Regions from separate parts of the Mucilaginibacter sp. P25 genome, predicted to be linked through region 2. Evidence: riboswitches for the same ligand, from Rfam matches in the RefSeq annotation. Region 2 holds a riboswitch; each other region holds the start of a gene.
What was found. A riboswitch is a leader RNA that binds a small molecule or an ion and turns the genes downstream of it on or off. The one in region 2 is predicted to bind S-adenosylmethionine.
Positions count from the first base shown of each region.

Region 1: linked by a shared signal. The riboswitch ahead of ACRQ5D_RS23515 (O-acetylhomoserine aminocarboxypropyltransferase/cysteine synthase family protein) and the one ahead of ACRQ5D_RS16580 (TlpA family protein disulfide reductase) in region 2 are both predicted to bind S-adenosylmethionine.
Region 3: linked by a shared signal. The riboswitch ahead of metH (methionine synthase) and the one ahead of ACRQ5D_RS16580 (TlpA family protein disulfide reductase) in region 2 are both predicted to bind S-adenosylmethionine.

Region 1 is NZ_CP193937.1:4,653,680-4,659,955, reverse strand. Features, by position in the region: gene ACRQ5D_RS23525 (homoserine dehydrogenase) at 1-215, opposite strand, end outside; gene ACRQ5D_RS23520 (homoserine O-acetyltransferase family protein) at 215-1,270, opposite strand; gene ACRQ5D_RS23515 (O-acetylhomoserine aminocarboxypropyltransferase/cysteine synthase family protein) at 1,361-2,680, opposite strand; SAM riboswitch class I at 2,927-3,037, opposite strand; gene ACRQ5D_RS23510 (trans-sulfuration enzyme family protein) at 3,264-4,379, opposite strand; gene ACRQ5D_RS23505 (hypothetical protein) at 4,476-4,994, shown strand; gene mqnE (aminofutalosine synthase MqnE) at 5,088-6,276, shown strand, end outside.
Region 2 is NZ_CP193937.1:3,257,146-3,263,421, forward strand. Features, by position in the region: gene ACRQ5D_RS16550 (family 43 glycosylhydrolase) at 1-1,172, shown strand, start outside; gene ACRQ5D_RS16555 (family 43 glycosylhydrolase) at 1,121-1,807, shown strand; gene ACRQ5D_RS16560 (DUF6597 domain-containing transcriptional factor) at 2,007-2,582, shown strand; gene ACRQ5D_RS16565 (helix-turn-helix domain-containing protein) at 2,579-2,821, shown strand; gene ACRQ5D_RS16570 (YybH family protein) at 2,893-3,273, shown strand; gene ACRQ5D_RS16575 (isocitrate lyase/PEP mutase family protein) at 3,494-4,282, shown strand; SAM riboswitch class I at 4,586-4,698, shown strand; gene ACRQ5D_RS16580 (TlpA family protein disulfide reductase) at 4,809-5,375, shown strand; gene ACRQ5D_RS16585 (TonB-dependent receptor plug domain-containing protein) at 5,753-6,276, shown strand, end outside.
Region 3 is NZ_CP193937.1:1,787,990-1,794,265, forward strand. Features, by position in the region: partial or broken gene metH (methionine synthase) at 1-3,290, opposite strand, end outside; SAM riboswitch class I at 3,495-3,604, opposite strand; gene ACRQ5D_RS09450 (Bax inhibitor-1/YccA family protein) at 3,738-4,469, opposite strand; gene ACRQ5D_RS09455 (hypothetical protein) at 4,617-5,183, opposite strand; partial or broken gene murQ (N-acetylmuramic acid 6-phosphate etherase) at 5,264-6,095, opposite strand; gene ACRQ5D_RS09465 (S41 family peptidase) at 6,204-6,276, shown strand, end outside.

The DNA.
Region 1 (6,276 bases), 1.4 Mb from region 2:
TTGATCAGTTCAACAATGGTATTGATCTCCGGGTTATTAAGCAGTTCTTCTTTGTCGGTAGTAAATAAATGTGCCGGTAAAGAACGTTTTTTATTAGGGTCTTTAATAGCAAATTTTACTATCTCGATATTTAAATGCTTTGTTTTGATGATATCATATAACCCCTGGCCAACAACTCCAAATCCGAAGAGGCCGATATTTAACTTTTTACTCATTACGCTGTACGTTGCAGTTCTATAATTTTTCCTTTCACATCGGTTTTAAAAAATGATGTGAATATTTTTGTTAATGCTTCTGTTTCAATTAAAAACCCATCGTGCCCATAAAACGAATCCAGCTCGGAAAAGGCAGCTTTTGGGATATGCCTGAACAGGTATTGCTGTTCTTCAACAGGGAACAAAACATCCGACGAGATGCCAATAACTAATGTTTTTGCCTTGATGAGACTTAACGCTTTATCTACACCGTGACGGCCCCGGCCCACATTGTGTGAGTCCATCACTTTGGTCAGGTACCAATAACTATAGGCGTTAAAGCGGTTCACCAGCTTTTGCCCCTGGTAATTTTGGTACGATGAAGAACGGAAATTGTCCTGCACATCGTCGGCTTCTTCCTGTTGGGTAATGCCGTAAGTTTTATAAGTACGATAACTTAAAAGCGCGATACTGCGCGCAGCTTTTAAGCCTTTCTGACCGCCTTCGGGCGTATTGCTGTAAAAGGTGCGGTCGGTTGTGATAGCTAAACGCTGCGACTCGTTAAAGGCGATGCCCCATGGCGAGTGCTTGGCGTTGGTAGCTATCAGGATCAGATTTTTGATCCGCTCTGGCTCAATAATAGCCCATTCCATAGCCTGTTGGCCACCTAACGAACCTCCAATTAATACACTGATATTATTGATGTTTAAATGCTGGGCAAGCAACTGGTGCGCTTTAACCATATCCCTTGTAGTAAACTGGGGATATGAAAGATAATATGGCTGGCCGGTAACCGGGTTAATGCTCAACGGACTTGTAGTGCCGTAAGGAGAACCCAAAATATTGGCGCAAACTATAAAATGCTCTTCCGGGTTAAAAAAATAACCCTCGCCAATAAGCCCTTTCCACCAGTCAAATACATCGCTGTTGGCAGTAAGCGCATGGCAAACCCAAACAACATTATTTTTCTCCTTATTTAACCGGCCATAAGTGTGAAAACCTATTTCTAAACCTTCAATTGTACGGCCCGATTCAAATTCAAAAGTATTAGTGTATTTAAATATCTCTGCGTTCATTCTGTTGTTTTGTTATTTCAGGTGCAACCGGTATTTCCGGCTGCAACCTGCAATAACGTTTACTATATCACTTAAAAAAACTATACATTATTAAACTAACTCACCCTCACCTTGCTTGATTTTTGCAAAAGCCTGCTCAAAATCAGCTTTGATATCGTCAATATGCTCAATACCAACAGCCACTCGCAATGAAGCTGGCGTAACACCGGCCGATAATTGCTCTTCATCAGATAATTGCTGATGTGTTGTTGCTGATGGTTGTATGATGAGCGTTTTTGCATCGCCCACATTGGCTAAATGACTAACCAGTTTCAGGTTGTTGATCAATCTGCTAGCCTGCTCTTTACTCCCCTTAATCTCGAATGACAATACGCCACCGAAACCATTCTTTAAATATTTTTTAGCCAGCTCATGATATGGCGATGATTCCAGTCCCGGGTAATTTACACTTGCCACCTGTGGGTGCTGCTCCAGCCATTTGGCCAGTTGCAGGGCATTATCAACGTGACGTTGCACACGCAGAGAAAGTGTTTCAAGTCCCTGGATATTCAACCATGAATTGAACGGAGCTTGCGACGGGCCGAAATCCCTTAATCCCTCAACACGGGCGCGGATAATAAACTGGATATTGCCAAACGGGCCTCCAATGCCAAATACATCGTTAAATATCAACCCGTGGTACCCCTCAGATGGTTCAGTGAATTGCGGAAACTTACCGTTACCCCAATTGTAATTGCCTGCATCAATAATGACGCCGCCAATACTGGTACCATGTCCGCCAATCCATTTGGTTGTTGACTCAACAACCACATCAGCGCCATGTTCAATAGGGCGGAAGAGGTAACCACCGGCACCGAAAGTATTATCAACAATTAATGGCAGGTCATGTCTTTTGGCAACTTCGCTCACCTTTTCAAAATCGGCAATGGTAAAGCCCGGGTTACCAATGGTTTCCAGGAAAATGGCCTTTGTTTTATCATCAATAAGCGCCTCGATACTGGCCGCAGTATCATCTTTGGCAAAGCGTACTTCGATACCCAGGCGTTTGAAAGCTACTTTAAACTGATTGTAAGTACCGCCATATAGGAAAGGTGAAGTAACAAAGTTATCGCCAACCTGTAAAATATTATTAAGGGCAAGGAATTGGGATGCCTGGCCAGAGGCTGTTGCCAGCGCAGCTACACCGCCCTCTAACGCCGCGATGCGTTTTTCAAACACATCGGTAGTAGGGTTCATAATGCGGGTATAGATATTACCAAACTCCTTTAATGCAAATAAATTTGCGCCATGTTCGGCGCTGTTGAATACGTATGAAGTAGTTTGATAAATGGGCACAGCGCGTGAACCTGTTGTTGGATCAACTTCCTGGCCGGCATGCAATTGTAAGGTTTCGAATTTTAAGGCAGACATAGTTGTAATTTTTTAATGTGTTTAATTTAGATTTTGAATGTTTAGATGAATTTGGAAAGCCGGTTTAAAAACAACCGGTTTAAAAACACGCTTTTTTCAGAGAATGAAAAACAGGAGCTTGCTAAGCATCAACAGCAGCAACACATACAAATACAGCCAATAGGGGAGCTAATACGTTGTATGTTACCGTTTGCGGTGTAAAAAGTGTTGCGTTGCGTAAATTTAATTAAACTTTTCATGGTTATAAATTTATATTCCCCGGTGTTATTTGCCGGGACAGGAATTGGCACCTTCTTCAACATTGAAGGGTTGCCAGCGGGTCATTGAGCCTGATCTCTCGCCGCTTCTTTATAAATCAACACCCGAACTATGTGCGGAGGATTGATCGACGTTGGTATCACTACCAAATAATGTTGCGAATATAAGGGATTGTGAGGTAATATACCAAATTTTATTTCTTTTTAAGGTTAAACGTAAAAGGCCAAAGGCAAAAGGTTCATTCGAGAACAATTTTAAGCTTAGACAAATGCAGCTACCTTTCGCCTTTAACCTTTATCCTTTTACCTTATTTACCTTAAAAGGCCTAAGCAAGGGCCTGCTCCATATCAGCTATTAAATCATCGATATGCTCCAATCCAACGGAAACCCTTAGCAGGTTTCGTGGTGTTTTGGTATCCGGCCCTTCAACAGTAGCGCGGTGTTCTATTAGGCTTTCAACACCACCAAGGCTGGTAGCTTTGATGAACAATTTAAGCTTATTAATAATGTTATGCGTGTCATTCTCATCGCCTTTAATAGTAAAGGATAACATACCGCCAAAAGCCAGCATCTGATCTTTAGCTATATCATGCTGTGGATGCGATGGTAAACCGGGATACATTACCTGTTCAACATGAGGGTGCTGTTCAAGATATTCGGCAAGTAATTGAGCGTTTTGTACATGGCCCTTTACGCGATATGGCAGGGTTTTGATGCTGCGTACCAGGTAATAACAATCCATAGGCGAGGGGATAGCGCCGCCCATTTCCTGCACCTGGCGAATTTTTATCCACCAATCGTTGTTCTCTGCAGTAATCAAAACGCCGCCCATCAGGTCGCTGTGTCCGCCAAAATATTTAGTGGCTGAGTGCATAACCATATCCGCGCCCAGCTCAATTGGTCGCTGGCACATAGGGGTGGCAAATGTATTATCGCACAAAACTTTAATGCCTTTTGCTTTGGCAATAGCAACCACCCTTTTAATATCGGTTATTTTAAGCAGGGGGTTCGATGGTGTTTCTATCCAGATCAAACCTGTTTCGGGCTTGATGTGCTGTTGTAAAACCCCGGTATCGTTTACATCAATAAAATCGAAGGTAAGGATGCCGGCAAAAAGGGTTTTAAGCTGATTACGTAAGCCATGATACATATCATCAGGAGCGATAATGTGCGTGCCAGGCTCCAATGATTGAAATACCGACATCCCGGCCGCATTACCTGATGAAAAGGAAGCTGCTTCAACACCTCCCTCTAACTTGGCCAGCACATGCTCCAATGCGTGACGATTGGGGTTCGATGAGCGACTGTAAATATAACCTGCCGGAAAACCGCCATCCTCACCGCGCTCAAACGTGGTTGACATAATAATGGGTTGTATAACGGCCCTTGTTGCTTCATCAACATGGTTACCGGCGTGTATGGCTATAGTTTCAATTTTCATGGCATAATGTGTTATCGCCCAAAATAAACAAGAATATTTGTTATTAGCTGTAGCGTTTTTATATTTTTTGCCGAATAGGTTTAAAAGCCAAACCGCATGAAAAAGTGCCTTATCTTCCTGTTTGTTATTATTGGGCTATCTGCCTGTAAAAAAGATGCTAATGATACCGCTTATGACAAAAGCTATAAAGCATGGCAAAACTTTAAGGCCGAAAGCAAAAATTCATACACTTATACTGTTAACGCCGGTTCAGTTTTCGGTTATGGTTCTGAAACGGAGATTACTGTTCAAAATGGGGTTGTTACAGCGAGGGATTTTTTATCGTATGTTTTGGAATATAAAACTGCAAATATACCCCCTGTTAAAACTATCAGGGAACAATGGCATGAGGATAAAACTTCGTTAAAACAGCACAGTTCAGGTGCTGCATCAATAACCCTCGACCAAGTTTACCAGAAAGCAAAGAACGAATGGCTATCTGCAGATAAGAAAAAGAATACCATTTATTTTGAAACCAATAATAATGGCATGATATCAAGAGCCAGTTATGTACCTAATGGTTGCCAGGATGATTGCGCGATAGGCATCTCCATAAGCGAGATCAAGGCTCTGTAACTTTAATGTAATTTACCGTGAAATTTGGCCGATATGTGTCATAACGCATATTACTTTTGTGCTTTTTAGTACCTTTGACCAAATTTTTAATTGATGCATAATTCAGATAATTTACAGTTTTTACTTAACGATCCGAATTTATCTGCTGATTTAAAGCATATTGCTCAAAAAGTTCTTGACAAACAACGCATCACTTTTGATGAAGGCGTTTTGCTTTATGAGCAGGGCGAACTTGGCTATCTTGGCACTTTGGCTAATTACATCCGCGAGGAACGCCACGGCGATAAAACTTATTTCAACCGTAATTTTCATATTGAGCCCACCAACCTTTGCGTTTACGACTGCAAATTTTGTTCATACTCGCGACTGCTGAAACAAAAGGCGGAAGGGTGGGAGTACACCATGGATGAAATGTTCAACATGGTTACCAAATATGATGGCGAACCGGTTACCGAGGTTCACATTGTAGGTGGTGTGCTGCCGCAATATGATGTGCCTTTTTACCAGGAACTTTTCGCCCGCATCCGCGCGCATCGCCCGGAATTGCATATTAAGGCATTAACCCCGGTTGAATATCACTACATCTTTAAAAAAGCCAAAATTGATTACGCCACAGGCATGCGCCTGATGCAGGAAGCAGGCCTGGATTCAATCCCCGGCGGTGGCGCTGAAATTTTTGATCCCGAAATAAGGGACCAGATCTCGAAAGATAAATGTACTGCCGATCAGTGGTTGGCTATTCATGAAGAATGGCACAAGCTTGGCGGCCGTTCAAACGCTACCATGCTTTACGGGCATATTGAAGCATATAAACACCGTGTCGACCACATGGAGCGTTTACGCCAGTTGCAGGACAAAACAGGCGGTTTCCAGACATTCATTCCGCTTAAGTTCCGTAATAAGGATAACCAGATGTCGCACGTGCCCGAGGTTTCAGTGATTGAAGACTTGCGAAACTACGCCGTAGCCCGCATCTACCTGGATAACTTTGATCATATTAAAGCTTACTGGGCTATGATCAGCCGTACTACCGCGCAACTTTCGCTTAATTTTGGCGTAGATGATATTGATGGAACATTAGATGATACCACCAAAATCTACTCAATGGCCGGCGCCGAAGAGCAGCATCCCGGCATGAGCACCAAACAAGTAGTAGAATTAATTAAACATGTGGGCCGCCAGCCTATTGAACGTGACACATTATATAACGTAGTAACGGATTATACCAACTTTGTGTTCGGCGACGAACCGAAACCGCAGTATTACAAATTACCGGTAATTA
Region 2 (6,276 bases):
AATCAACCGACCTGGTACAATGGAGCTCGAAAACCATTGATATCACCAAACTTTATGAAAAGTTTGCAGGCGTGAACAGGGTATGGGCACCGCAAACCATTTATGATCCACAGAAAAAACAATATATGATCTACTGGTCGATGCGTTTTGGCGAAGAGGCCGATAAGATCTATTATGCTTATGCCAATAAAGATTTTACAGGTCTTGAAACCGAGCCTAAGCAGCTTTTCTTTAAGCCGGATGGCGGTGCCTGCATAGACGGCGATATTGTTTACAAGAACAATAAATATTACCTGTTTTTCAAAACAGAAGGATCGGGTGCAGGTATAAAAATAGCGGTATCAGATGAGCTAACTTCTGGCTATGTATTGCGTGATAAATACGTACAGCAAACCAAAGACCCGGTAGAAGGGGCAGGTACTTTTAAATTAAACGATGGTAGCGGTTATATTTTGATGTATGATATGTATACCCAGGGTAAATACCAGTTTACCAGGACAACCGATCTCGAAAACTTTAAACTGATTGACGATGAGGTATCCATGAATTTTCATCCGCGCCATGGTACAGTGATGCCAATAACTTCAAAGGAAGGGGCGGCATTAACTGCGAAATGGGAAACGCCTGAAGATGTCATACTTGCGCCGTTAAACAAGCAGATTAAAACCATCAATATCGTTTTAGATACGGCGAACCATAAAGTTCACCTGCCTGTAATACCGGGTACTAATTTAAAATCATTTGATCCCCGGTTTACCTTGTTCCCCGGCGTTACTATCAGCCCTATAAGGCCGCAGGATTTTACCAAAGGCCCGGTTAAATATTCGGTAACCATTGCAGGTAAAAAAACGCAGGTTTTTGAGGTTACTGCCCAGGAAACCCATAACCCGGCTATTGCTGGATACTATGCCGATCCGGAGATCCTCTACGCCGAAAAAACAGGCAAATTCTATATTTATCCTACCAGCGACGGCTTTGATGGTTGGTCGGGCAAGTATTTTAAGGCCTTTTCTTCGGATGATATGGTTAGCTGGAAAGACGAGGGTAAGATTCTTGATTTACCGCAGGACGTGAGCTGGGCTAAAAAGAATGCCTGGGCCCCTTGTATCATCGAAAAAAGGTGGGAAACGAGTATAAATACTTCTACTATTTCGCAGCTGCACAAAAAATAGGGGTGGCAACAGCAAATGATCCGACGGGGCCATTTACCGATTCGGGCAAGCCTTTGGTGGCACAATTGCCTGAAGGTGTTAAAGGCGGACAGCAGATTGATGCTGATGTTTTTGCCGATCCGCAAACAGGCAAAAACTATTTGTACTGGGGAAATGGTTATATGGCTGTAGCCGAGTTAAACGATGATATGATTTCGTTAAAGCCAGGCACCACCAAAATCCTTACACCTTACGCTCATTATAACGAAGGCACCTATGTGTTTTACCGCAACGGTACGTACTACTTCATGTGGTCTGAAAATGATACCAGGAGCCCTAATTATAGCGTGCATTATGGCACTTCTAAATCTCCATTGGGGCCAATCGAGATTCCTCAGCAAAATACGGTTATTGCCAAAAATGCTGCTAAAGGCGTTTACGGAACCGGCCATAACTCAGTTATCCAGATCCCGGGTACAGATGAATGGTATATTGTTTATCACCGGTTCAATTATCCTAAAGGCATTACCATGGGCGATGCCGCAGGCTACAACCGCGAGGTTTGTATTGATAAAATGGAATTTGACGATAAAGGGTTGATTAAACAGGTTACGCCTACACATGAAGGCATTAAACCTGTACATGTGAAAAAGTAAACGCGGGTTATTGAATGATAATATGGCTGCCATGTGAACGAGTTGAAGGTTCACATGGCAGCTTTTGTTTTATATAAAATCTATGCAAATTAGTTAAACAGATATTGCCTTTAAGCTTTATGCCTTCCGCTTTAAGCTACTAAAAATATGTTCCGTTTTTTACAATTTGGGAACTTCGTTGTATCCTATATTTGTAATCATGGTTTTCAAAGAGCTGCTTCCGGAGCCAAGGCTACAGCCTTACATTAAGTGCTTCTATCTGTATGAATCAGATTCGGACAGAAGCTATGATGATATCGTGTTTCCGAGCGGTACCATGGAGGTGATTTTTAACCTCGGTGCCGGAAACTGGAAATCAAAAAAAGACGATACATTTTTCACCACTCCTCCGGTTGAACTTTGGGGACAGATCACAAAACCTTTGGCAATACAATCTGTAGGGCGAAATATTATGCTGGGTTTCCGGTTTTATCCGCATTCGGCTGCTTATTTCTTTGATGAAAAGGTATCAGAATTTAATAATGAAATTGTTGATGCCACGCATGTATTCGGCCCTAAATTAAGAACGCTTTATTTGAGGTTATTGGAAACTGCCGACCTGAACGCTAAGGTAGCCATGATTGAAGATTATTTGCGGAGCCGTTTATCGGCAACCGAAAAAAGCATTCGAAGATCAAATTTATCGGGGATATTGTCAGCAGTCTTAAAAAGAATTACAGCGACGATAATATCCTGTCCATTTCCAGTCGTTATAACATTTCCTCACGGCACTTGAACACCCTTTTTTCGCAGTATACGGGTTTACCGCCAAAATTATTTTATAAAATAAACCGCTTTCAGCATAGCCTTAACCTGGTTAGCGCTAATGAAGAAAAGCTGACCAACGTAGCCTACAGCGCCGGTTATTTTGATCAGGCTCATTTTATAAAAGAGTTTAAGCTTTTTACGGGTTTTACGCCCAATTCCTTTGCCGCTCAGGCTTCGCCTATAAATCAGGCGTTAGCGGGCAGTTAATACTCTTCCGTTTTATACAATTTTGGGCTATTCGAGCCACATAGTTTTGCTGATATAAAAAAAACAACAAAATGAAATCAGCAAAAACACCACAGGAAGTGCACGCAGTACTTGCGGCCGCTTTTAACACCAAAGATGTAAATGTAGTTATGAATGTGTATGATGCCAACGGTATTATTTTTCCGGAACCGGGAAAAGAAGTATCAGGCAGGGCCCAGTTTGAAGAGGCTGTTAAAAGCATTTGCGCTGTGCCCGGAGTAATGGAAATCAAAACAGTTTACTGTCTGCAATCAGGCGATGTAGCGGTCGGCCGATCGGAGTGGAGCATTACCGACAATGGCAAAACACAGATTGCCGCAAAAGGGATAGAGTTAATGAAACAACAATCCGACGGCAGCTGGAAAATTGTCATCGATCATGCATTCGGAGCTGAGGCTAATCTCGTAGCCTGATTTTCTCTATCTGAAACAAAAAATGGCCGGATTTATCCGGCCATTTTTTGTTTCACCTTTCACCTTTCACCTTTCACCTTTCACCTTTCACCTTTCACCTTTCACCTTTCACCTTTCACCTTTCACCTTTCACCTTTCACCTTTCACTAATCTCTTCCGTTTTATACAATTTTTAGAAAAAAGCTCAAGCTAATTTTGAGCATAAAATAAAAACAAGAACATGAAAAATAGATTCAATGAATTTTTAGCCTTGCATCATCAAACCGAACCTTTGCAAATTGGCAATGTATGGAATGCACAAAGCGCCCTGGTTTATGATAAATTAAATTTTAAAGCAATCGGCACATCAAGCGCGGCTGTTGCCAGCTCATTAGGCTTTGCAGATGGCGAAGAGATGAGTTTTGAGGATTATCTTTTTGTTGTTAAACGCATGGCTGCAACAACATCAGCCATGCTAACAGTCGACCTTGAAGGTGGTTATGGCGAAACACCGGAGGCTATCTGCAGTAACATCACCAAACTATATAATATCGGTGTTGTGGGTATCAATATAGAGGATTCGATAGTGGTGAATGGCCAGCGAGGTATTGTTGATGCCGTAGGCTTTGCCACAAAACTTAAACAGATAACTTCATTGTTAAGCGCCACAGGGGTAGAGGTATTTATAAATGTAAGGACCGATTCCTTTCTGCTTGGTTTACCAAACGCACTGGAAGACGCTTTGACCCGTACTAAACTTTACCAGGGTGCAGGTGTGCATGGTTTGTTTTTTCCGTGCATTACCCAAATAGCAGATATTGAAAAAATAACGGCCTTATCGCGCCTCCCGGTTAGCGTAATGTGTATGCCCGGCCTTCCGGATTTTAAAGCGTTGCAAAATGCGGGCATTAAAAGGATTAGCGCAGGCCCATTTTTGAATATGAGCATCTACCGGTCACTGGAAAATTTGATTGAAAAAATAACAACCGAAAATAGCTTTGCAGCCCTTTTTAACGGGACTGCCAGTTAACAGGCGAATAAAAGTGCTAAATAATTAAAAACCTAATTGCCTTGTTTTACCTTATTATAAGGTAGTTTAATAATCTGCAAAATAAGTTTAGGTTAAAGTCCCGGCAGCGAACGTTAGGGACTTTTGTTGTTATGGAATTTATCTTCAAAAAGTTTCAGCTAATCCAATCAGTAAACAAATTGCTGGAAGCAAGCCTGCACAATTTGAATAACTTAATTCATTTTATTGCAATAATTATACAAAGTCTATAGTTTTAATAGAATATGTATATATTTGCGGCATCAAATAGGTTCTTTGAATATTTTATTATCAAGAAAGACTGAGGGAAAGGCCCTGTGATGTCTTAGCAACCTGTAAGCCCATTGTTATAAAGGTGCTAATTCCTGTCTGCCCAAATAGGGTGGAAAAGATAATGTAATAAGCTATTGCCTTGCATAGTGCAGGCAGTACATACTTTCTTTTCTCTCGTCTGTTTTCTTGCTAATAAATTTCACTGGTTGATATCACAATTTTAATGTGTATAGCAATGAATATTAAATATTTACTTATTACCAGCCTGCTTTCTATAACAACATTGTTTGCCGCTGCGCAAACAACAAATGTTGCTAATCCTAATATTGATCGTGGTTATATCGTAAAAACAGGCGATATCGCCCCTGCAGATTTTGAACTTGTATTAAACGACGGTACTAAAACGTCATTAAAGCAATTACGTGGTAAAGTAGTTGTCCTGCAGTTTACTGCAAGCTGGTGCAGCGTTTGCCGCGAGGAAATGCCGCATCTGGAAAAGGAGATCTGGCAGGCTTACAAAGATAAAGGCCTGGTTTTGATAGGTGTTGACCGTGACGAACCGCTTGAAAAAGTACAAGGCTTTCACCAGGTTATGAACATTAATTATCCGCTGGCACTTGATCCGGGGGCTGATATCTTCGGGCGGTTTGCCAACAAAAAGAGCGGCGTAACGCGTAATGTAGTTATCGACCGTGATGGGAAAATGGTTTACCTCACCCGTTTATATGATAAACAGGAATTTGCATCCATGGTAAAAGCTGTCGACGCTTTGGTTAACAATAAAACAGCATCTATCAATTAATAAAATACTGAAGGCAGCCCTGTTTGCTGTCATCAATAAACAAAGAATCTATCCGCACTTATTTAATACCCGTTTTTATGAAAACAAAAACTACCCTCTTACACAAAAATGCTTTCGTTTCGATACGTCAGCTAACCTGTAAATCTATCTATTCAGGTATGCAAAATATGCGTTGCTGCTGTTAGTTCTTTACAGTACGCATGGTATTTAAATGCGGACTTGCTGCAGCTTGTCTTAGCTTAATAATTACCATCCCCTAATCAAATCTTTACAGTTACGATAGGCTTATGAGCCGGGCAAATTATGCCCGCTAGGGCGATAGCCATGTCTTTTGTACCGGTAAAAGCATCAAAAATTAATCTCAATTATTAATTATCATGTTAAAAATTTACAAGCTATTACTGGCAATTATATTGCCTTTTATTCTCGTCCAGACGGTTGCGGGGCAATCCGTTAAAATTAGCGGAGTGGTAACCGCCAAGTCGGACGGCCTACCGTTGCCGGGCGTTAGCGTATCTGTTAAAGGTAAAACCACGGGCGCACAAACCAATGTTGATGGTAAGTTTATCATCAACGCCAATGTTAATGATGTGATCAGGGTTAGCTACATTGGCTTTACAACCCAGGAAATCGCCGTTACGCAAGGTACAACTACCTTAAACGTAGTTTTGGTTGAAGCACCAAATTCGCTGAATGAGGTAGTGATAACGGCCCTCAATATCTCAAAGGATAAAAAATCGCTGGGTTACGCGGTACAAGGGCTTAAATCGAAAGATATCTCTGAAGCTAAAGAAACCAACTTTGTAAACGCGCTGGCGGGTAAAATTGCCGGTGTGCAGGTTACCAACAGCCAGGGCGATATGGGTTCATCGCGGATCGTTATCCGTGGCGAAACTTCTAT
Region 3 (6,276 bases), 1.5 Mb from region 2:
CCATAATGCTGTTATAGTCGTCATGGTCGGCCTCAAACTCAGCAACCAATTCATCACAACCTAAACCGGTTGTTACCGCAAAGCCGCCGAAATAATCAGGCACACCGCTTTCTTTTGGTGCGATAAAATCTGACAAGGCATAATACGGATCATTCTTCACCTTTTCGGCCTGCTGGCGTAAGGTATGGATGCGATTTAAAACTGTTGTGCGATTTTCATCGGTATATAATTCAATATCATCACCTACGGCATTGGCCGGCCAGAAGCCAATTACACCTTTTGCGGTGAACAGTTTCTGGTCAACAATACGTTTCATCAATACCTGCGCATCATCAAATAGTTTTTTGGCTTCAACGCCTACAAACTTATCGTCAAAGATCTTCGGATAGCTGCCGCGAAGTTCCCAGGTATGGAAAAACGGCGTCCAGTCGATATAAGGCAGCAACTCTTCCAGCGGGAAATTCTCAAATACTTTGGTGCCTGTAAACGCGGGTTTCGGCGCCACATCGCCATCCAGGCTAATCTGGAATTTACCGGCACGGGCTTCTTCGATAGTTACAAAACGCTTGTCCGATTTTTTGTTGGCATGTGCCTCGCGGGCTTTGGCATATTCATCCTTAATGCCCTGGATATAGGCATCCCGGTTGTCCTTGCTCATTAGATTGCTGCAAACGGTAACGCTGCGCGAAGCATCCAAAACGTGAATGGCAGCCCCGGAGTATTGCGGCGCTACTTTTACGGCAGCGTGAATGCGCGACGTTGTAGCACCACCAATGATTAGCGGAATGGTAAAACCTTCGCGTTCCATTTCCTTGGCAAAGTGCACCATTTCATCAAGCGATGGGGTGATTAAACCACTTAACCCAATGATATCAACGTTTTGCTTTTTAGCCTCTTCAATAATGCGTTGCGCGGGCACCATCACCCCAAGGTCAATCACCTCAAAGTTGTTACAAGCCAGCACTACGCCAACTATATTTTTGCCGATATCATGTACATCGCCTTTTACGGTGGCCATTAACACCTTGCCGGCGTTGGCGCGCTGATCGGCATTTACGTTGTTCTTTTTTCTTCCTCAATAAAAGGCAGTAGGTAAGCCACAGCCTTTTTCATTACACGGGCTGATTTTACCACTTGTGGTAAAAACATTTTACCGGCACCGAACAAGTCGCCTACGATATTCATACCGTCCATCAACGGACCTTCAATAACCTCAAGGGGTTTGCTGTAGGCCTGGCGGGCTTCCTCCACATCGTCGTCAAGGTATTCAACAATGCCTTTTACCAGCGAGTGGGAGAGGCGCTCCTGAACGGTGCCTTTGCGCCATTCTTCGTCGCGTACTACTTCTTTGCCTTTACTTTTGATGGTGTCGGCAAACTCAACCAGGCGCTCGGTAGCATCCGGGCGGCGGTTAAGGAGTACATCTTCTACAAGCTCCAAAAGGTTTTTCGGAATTTCCTCGTAAACCTCCAGCATCCCGGCATTTACAATACCCATATCCATACCCGCTTTAATAGCATGGTACAGGAAAGCCGAGTGCATAGCCTCGCGCACGGTATTATTACCCCTGAACGAGAATGAAATATTACTCACACCGCCGCTCACTTTAGCGTGCGGCAGGTTTTGCTTGATCCAGCGGGTAGCTTCAATAAAATCAACCGCGTAATTATTATGTTCTTCCAGGCCGGTAGCAACTGTTAAGATGTTTGGGTCGAAAATAATATCCTGCGGGGGAATCCTACTTCGTTCACCAGTATATCGTATGACCGTTTACAGATCTCGATCCGGCGCTCCAGTGAATCGGCCTGACCGGTTTCGTCAAAGGCCATTACAACGGTAGCAGCGCCATAGCTTAAGATTTTCCGGGCCTGTTCCTTAAATTTTTCTTCGCCCTCTTTAAGGGAGATAGAGTTCACGATACCTTTTCCCTGTACGCATTTTAAACCAGCCTCAATCACCGTCCATTTGGATGAGTCGATCATAATAGGCAGTTTGGCAATATCCGGTTCAGAAGCAACCAGGTTCAGGAATTTTACCATCACAGCCTCCGAATCAATCATGCCCTCATCCATGTTAATATCGATGACCTGCGCGCCGCCTTCTACCTGTTGCAGAGCAACACTTAGAGCTGCCTCATAATCTTCGGCGAGGATCAATTTGGAAAACTTTGGTGAACCGGTGATATTGGTACGCTCACCCACATTAACAAAAATGCTTTCGGGTTTTATGGTAACGGATTCCAAACCGCTCAGGCGCATGTCCGGCTCAATTTCCGGAATGGGGCGGGGCGGATATTTGGCAGCCTTATCGGCAATACATTTAATATGCTCGGGCGTGGTACCGCAGCACCCACCAACTATATTAACCAGGCCGGCTTTGATAAAATCGTCAACCTGATGAGCGGTTTCATGCGGAGTTTCATCGTATTGACCAAACTCGTTGGGTAAGCCGGCGTTTGGATAGGCCGAAATAAATACACCTGCCTTTTCAGAAAGCTCGGCAAGGTGCGGACGCATTTCCCGCGCACCCAAAGCGCAGTTTAGGCCTACTGATAGCAGGTTGGCATGGCTTATCGAGTTCCAGAAAGCTTCGACAGTTTGCCCTGAAAGGGTACGGCCTGAAGCATCGGTAATGGTTCCTGAGATCATGATCCCGCCCGAATTCCTGAAAGCAGGAAAATCCTTGCCTGCAGCTTTACACTCCTGCTCATAACGTTTTATGGCAAACAGGGCTGCTTTTGCATTCAGGGTATCAAATATGGTTTCAACCAATAACAGGTGCGAACCACCGTCAACCAAACCGCGTACCTGGTCATAGTAGGCCTCGGCCAGATCATCAAAGGTAACGGCGCGATATCCGGGGTCGTTAACGTCTGGCGATAAGGAAGCAGTACGGTTGGTTGGCCCGATGGCACCGGCAACAAAGCGCGGCTTTTCGGGGGTGCGCCGGGTATATTCGTCGGCTACTTCGCGGGCAATGCGTGCACCCTCGTAGCTTAGTTCATAAGCCAGTTCTTCCAGGTGATAATCGGCAAGGGAAATTACCTGTGTGCTGAAAGTGTTAGTTTCAATGATATCCGCACCGGCATCCAGGTATTCGGCATGGATGGCTTTGATAATATCAGGGCGCGTGATATTGAGCAGGTCGTTATTGCCCTGCAGGTCGCTATGATGATCGCGAAAACGCTCGCCACGAAAATCCTTCTCCGTGAGCTGGTACCTTTGAATCATGGTACCCATTGCTCCGTCAATCACCAGGATGCGTTTCTGTAATTCTTTTCTAATGTCCATTTTTTGAGATGTGAGATATGAGATATAAGATGTGAGACCTTGGCAAAAAGTCTTTGCCAGATCCTTAAATCTTTAATCCCATATATCTGATAAAAAGACACTAAACAGGCAATTGGAAAAAGCAGATGCTATCTCAAATCTCACGTCTAATATCTCAAATCTAAATACAGCTTATCTCGAAAAGTCGGGTGTTGTTATGACTTTCGCTTATCTGTCCGGGCGCGTAATTGCCGCCTGGTAGAATGTAGCACCTTGTGAAGCACAGGTTGCTAAGACATCGCAGGGTCTAATCCCTCCGTCTTTCTCCATAAGCACTGCAAAGTTGCGCAATAAAGTTATCATTTGCAAGTGTATAACGTACGCTAAATATCATAGCTAAGCCACATTGTTAAACAAAAAAAGCCGCCTTTTGCGGAGGCAGCTTTATGATTGAATTTCTTAATGAGATTATCTTCTTCTGCCGAATAAACGGAGGATCATCAGGAAAAGGTTGATAAAATCAAGATACAAAGTTAAACCGCCTAAAAGGGCCATTTTGCTTGTTGATGACGTGCCATATTCAAGACCGGCTCCTATGCGTTTTAGTTTTTGAACGTCGTAAGCTGTTAGTCCAACAAATACGGCGATGCCAACATAGCTAATGATGTATTCTAACTGGGAGCTATGCATAAACATATTAAATAATGATGCCACAATAATACCAATGAGCCCCATCATCATAATCGATCCAAATTTGGTCAGATCTGTGTTGGTGGTATACCCGGCTACAGCCATTATACCGAAAACAACTGAGGTTGTAATAAATACGCCAAGTACCGAACTTTCTGTAAATACTCTTAGTATATAGCTTAAGCTAATGCCCATAACTGCAGAAAATGCAATGAATAGCAATGCTGCAACACCGTATGATAAACGGTTAAAGCCAAATGATATAATTAGTACGAAAGCGAGCGGTGCAAACATTACAATAGTACCTAAGCCAGTATTGCCACCTGTTGCCGGGTCCCTAAGCATTTCATATAATGCCTGGTTGCCTGAAAATATGAACGCGCATAAAGCCGAAAGGCCCAGTGCGACAAACATCCACATAAATACATTAGCTATGAATTTGCGGGATGCATCCTGTTCATTTAATTGTATTACGTTTTTATAAACGTATTCGGGATCTTTAAATTCCATTTTGTGTTAAAAATTATAGTACGAATATATAAATAAAAGGTGAATGCAGCATGAAGAAAGGTGCAAGACTATTAGAGTCAAGAGGCAAGAAGAAGTCTGGCTACCTGTTGGCGCTTTCCTGGCTCTTGACTTCTTGAATCTTGATTCTCAATTCAATCTCCTCATCAACTGCTCCTCCACTTTTTTGAAAACCTGTATGGGTTTCAGGGTACGCCAGCCAATGCTATCGAGTTCGCCGCCAAAATTGATGTAATAGTCGATATTGCTGTGTTTAAATTCGTCTATCACGTGTTCGCGGAAGTTGATGCCTGCTATCCAGCCGTCCTCTACATCCTGGAACCACTCTTCGTAATAGCAATCATCGCTTGAATGAAAGTTGAGTACGTTTTCGCCGATCAGGATAAAATGAGTGATGCCATTATCTATCATCAGGTCGAGCAGCTCACGCTTCAGCATCATAATGTCGTTATTGATGGCATCATTCCATTCACCTATCAGCTCAATAATTGTGTAGCCTTTATCATAATCGGCAAAAAGCACTTTTAAATAAAGGGTATTGGAGCCGAATGAGTCCCATTGCGGGTGCAGCAGGTAATTGTATACCTGCTTGTCAAATTCAAATTCGCTGTATTCTGTCGCATAAAAAGGCGAAAACTCATCTTCCGATGCCACGTAATCGTCTCTCCAGCGGTAATATGGTTCAATATCGTGCATGTTTTTGATTTCAAATTGTCTGAACCCGAATTTTTTGAATTTGAGAATTTATCGAATACAAGCATCTTCAAATTTCCAAATCAACACATCTTCAATTTCAGTTTATTTTTTAAATAATGATCAACAGCGCTTCGTACGCTGCCGTATTGTTTCAGTAACCCGGCTGCTTCCTCTTCGTTCAGCCCGGTTCTCGTCCATTACCATGCGGGTGCCCCTGTTCACCAATTTGTGGTTGCTTAACTGCATGTCAACCATTCTGTTCCCTTTTACACGGCCAAGCTGGATCATGACACTTGTGCTCAGCATATTTAAAACTAATTTTTGTGCGGTACCGGCCTTCATGCGGGTCGACCCGGTTAAAAACTCAGGGCCTGTTACTACTTCAACCGGGTACTGCGCCACAGCCGCTACCGGGCTGCCGCTGTTACAAACAATACAGCCGGTAACTAAATTATGCTCATTAGCCGTTTTTAAGCCGCCGATCACATACGGTGTAGTGCCCGAAGCGGCTATGCCAACAACTACGTCTTTATCATTAATGTCGAAAGCTTCCAGATCTTTCCAGGCCTGTATAGCATCGTCTTCAGCAAATTCAACAGCTTTGCGGATCGCGCCATCGCCGCCTGCTATCAAGCCCACCACCATATCAAACGGAACGCCGAATGTCGGCGGGCATTCTGATGCATCAACCACGCCTAAACGGCCACTGGTGCCGGCGCCTATGTAAAATAAACGTCCGCCGTTTTTCATCCTTTCTGCGGTGATAGTTGCCAGGGCTTCTATCTGTGGCAATGCCTTTTCCACTGCCAGCGGAACCGTTTTATCCTCGTTATTAATGTTTTCTAAAATTTCCCTTACGGTCTGTTTTTCGAGGTTTTTGTAGTGCGATTCCCTTTCGGTAGTGGTTTCCATTGCTTATTTTCAAATAATTTATAACAAAATTCGGTAAAAATCATCAAATGCAAGGGTGCGGGTAAAAATTATTGACCCTGCAATTGTTAACTTTGTGTGTAATAAGTTATGAAGAGGACCGCGGGTGTAATTTTCCGGACAATAATCCTGCTGCTGGTAGGGGTGATGATAGGCCAGGTGC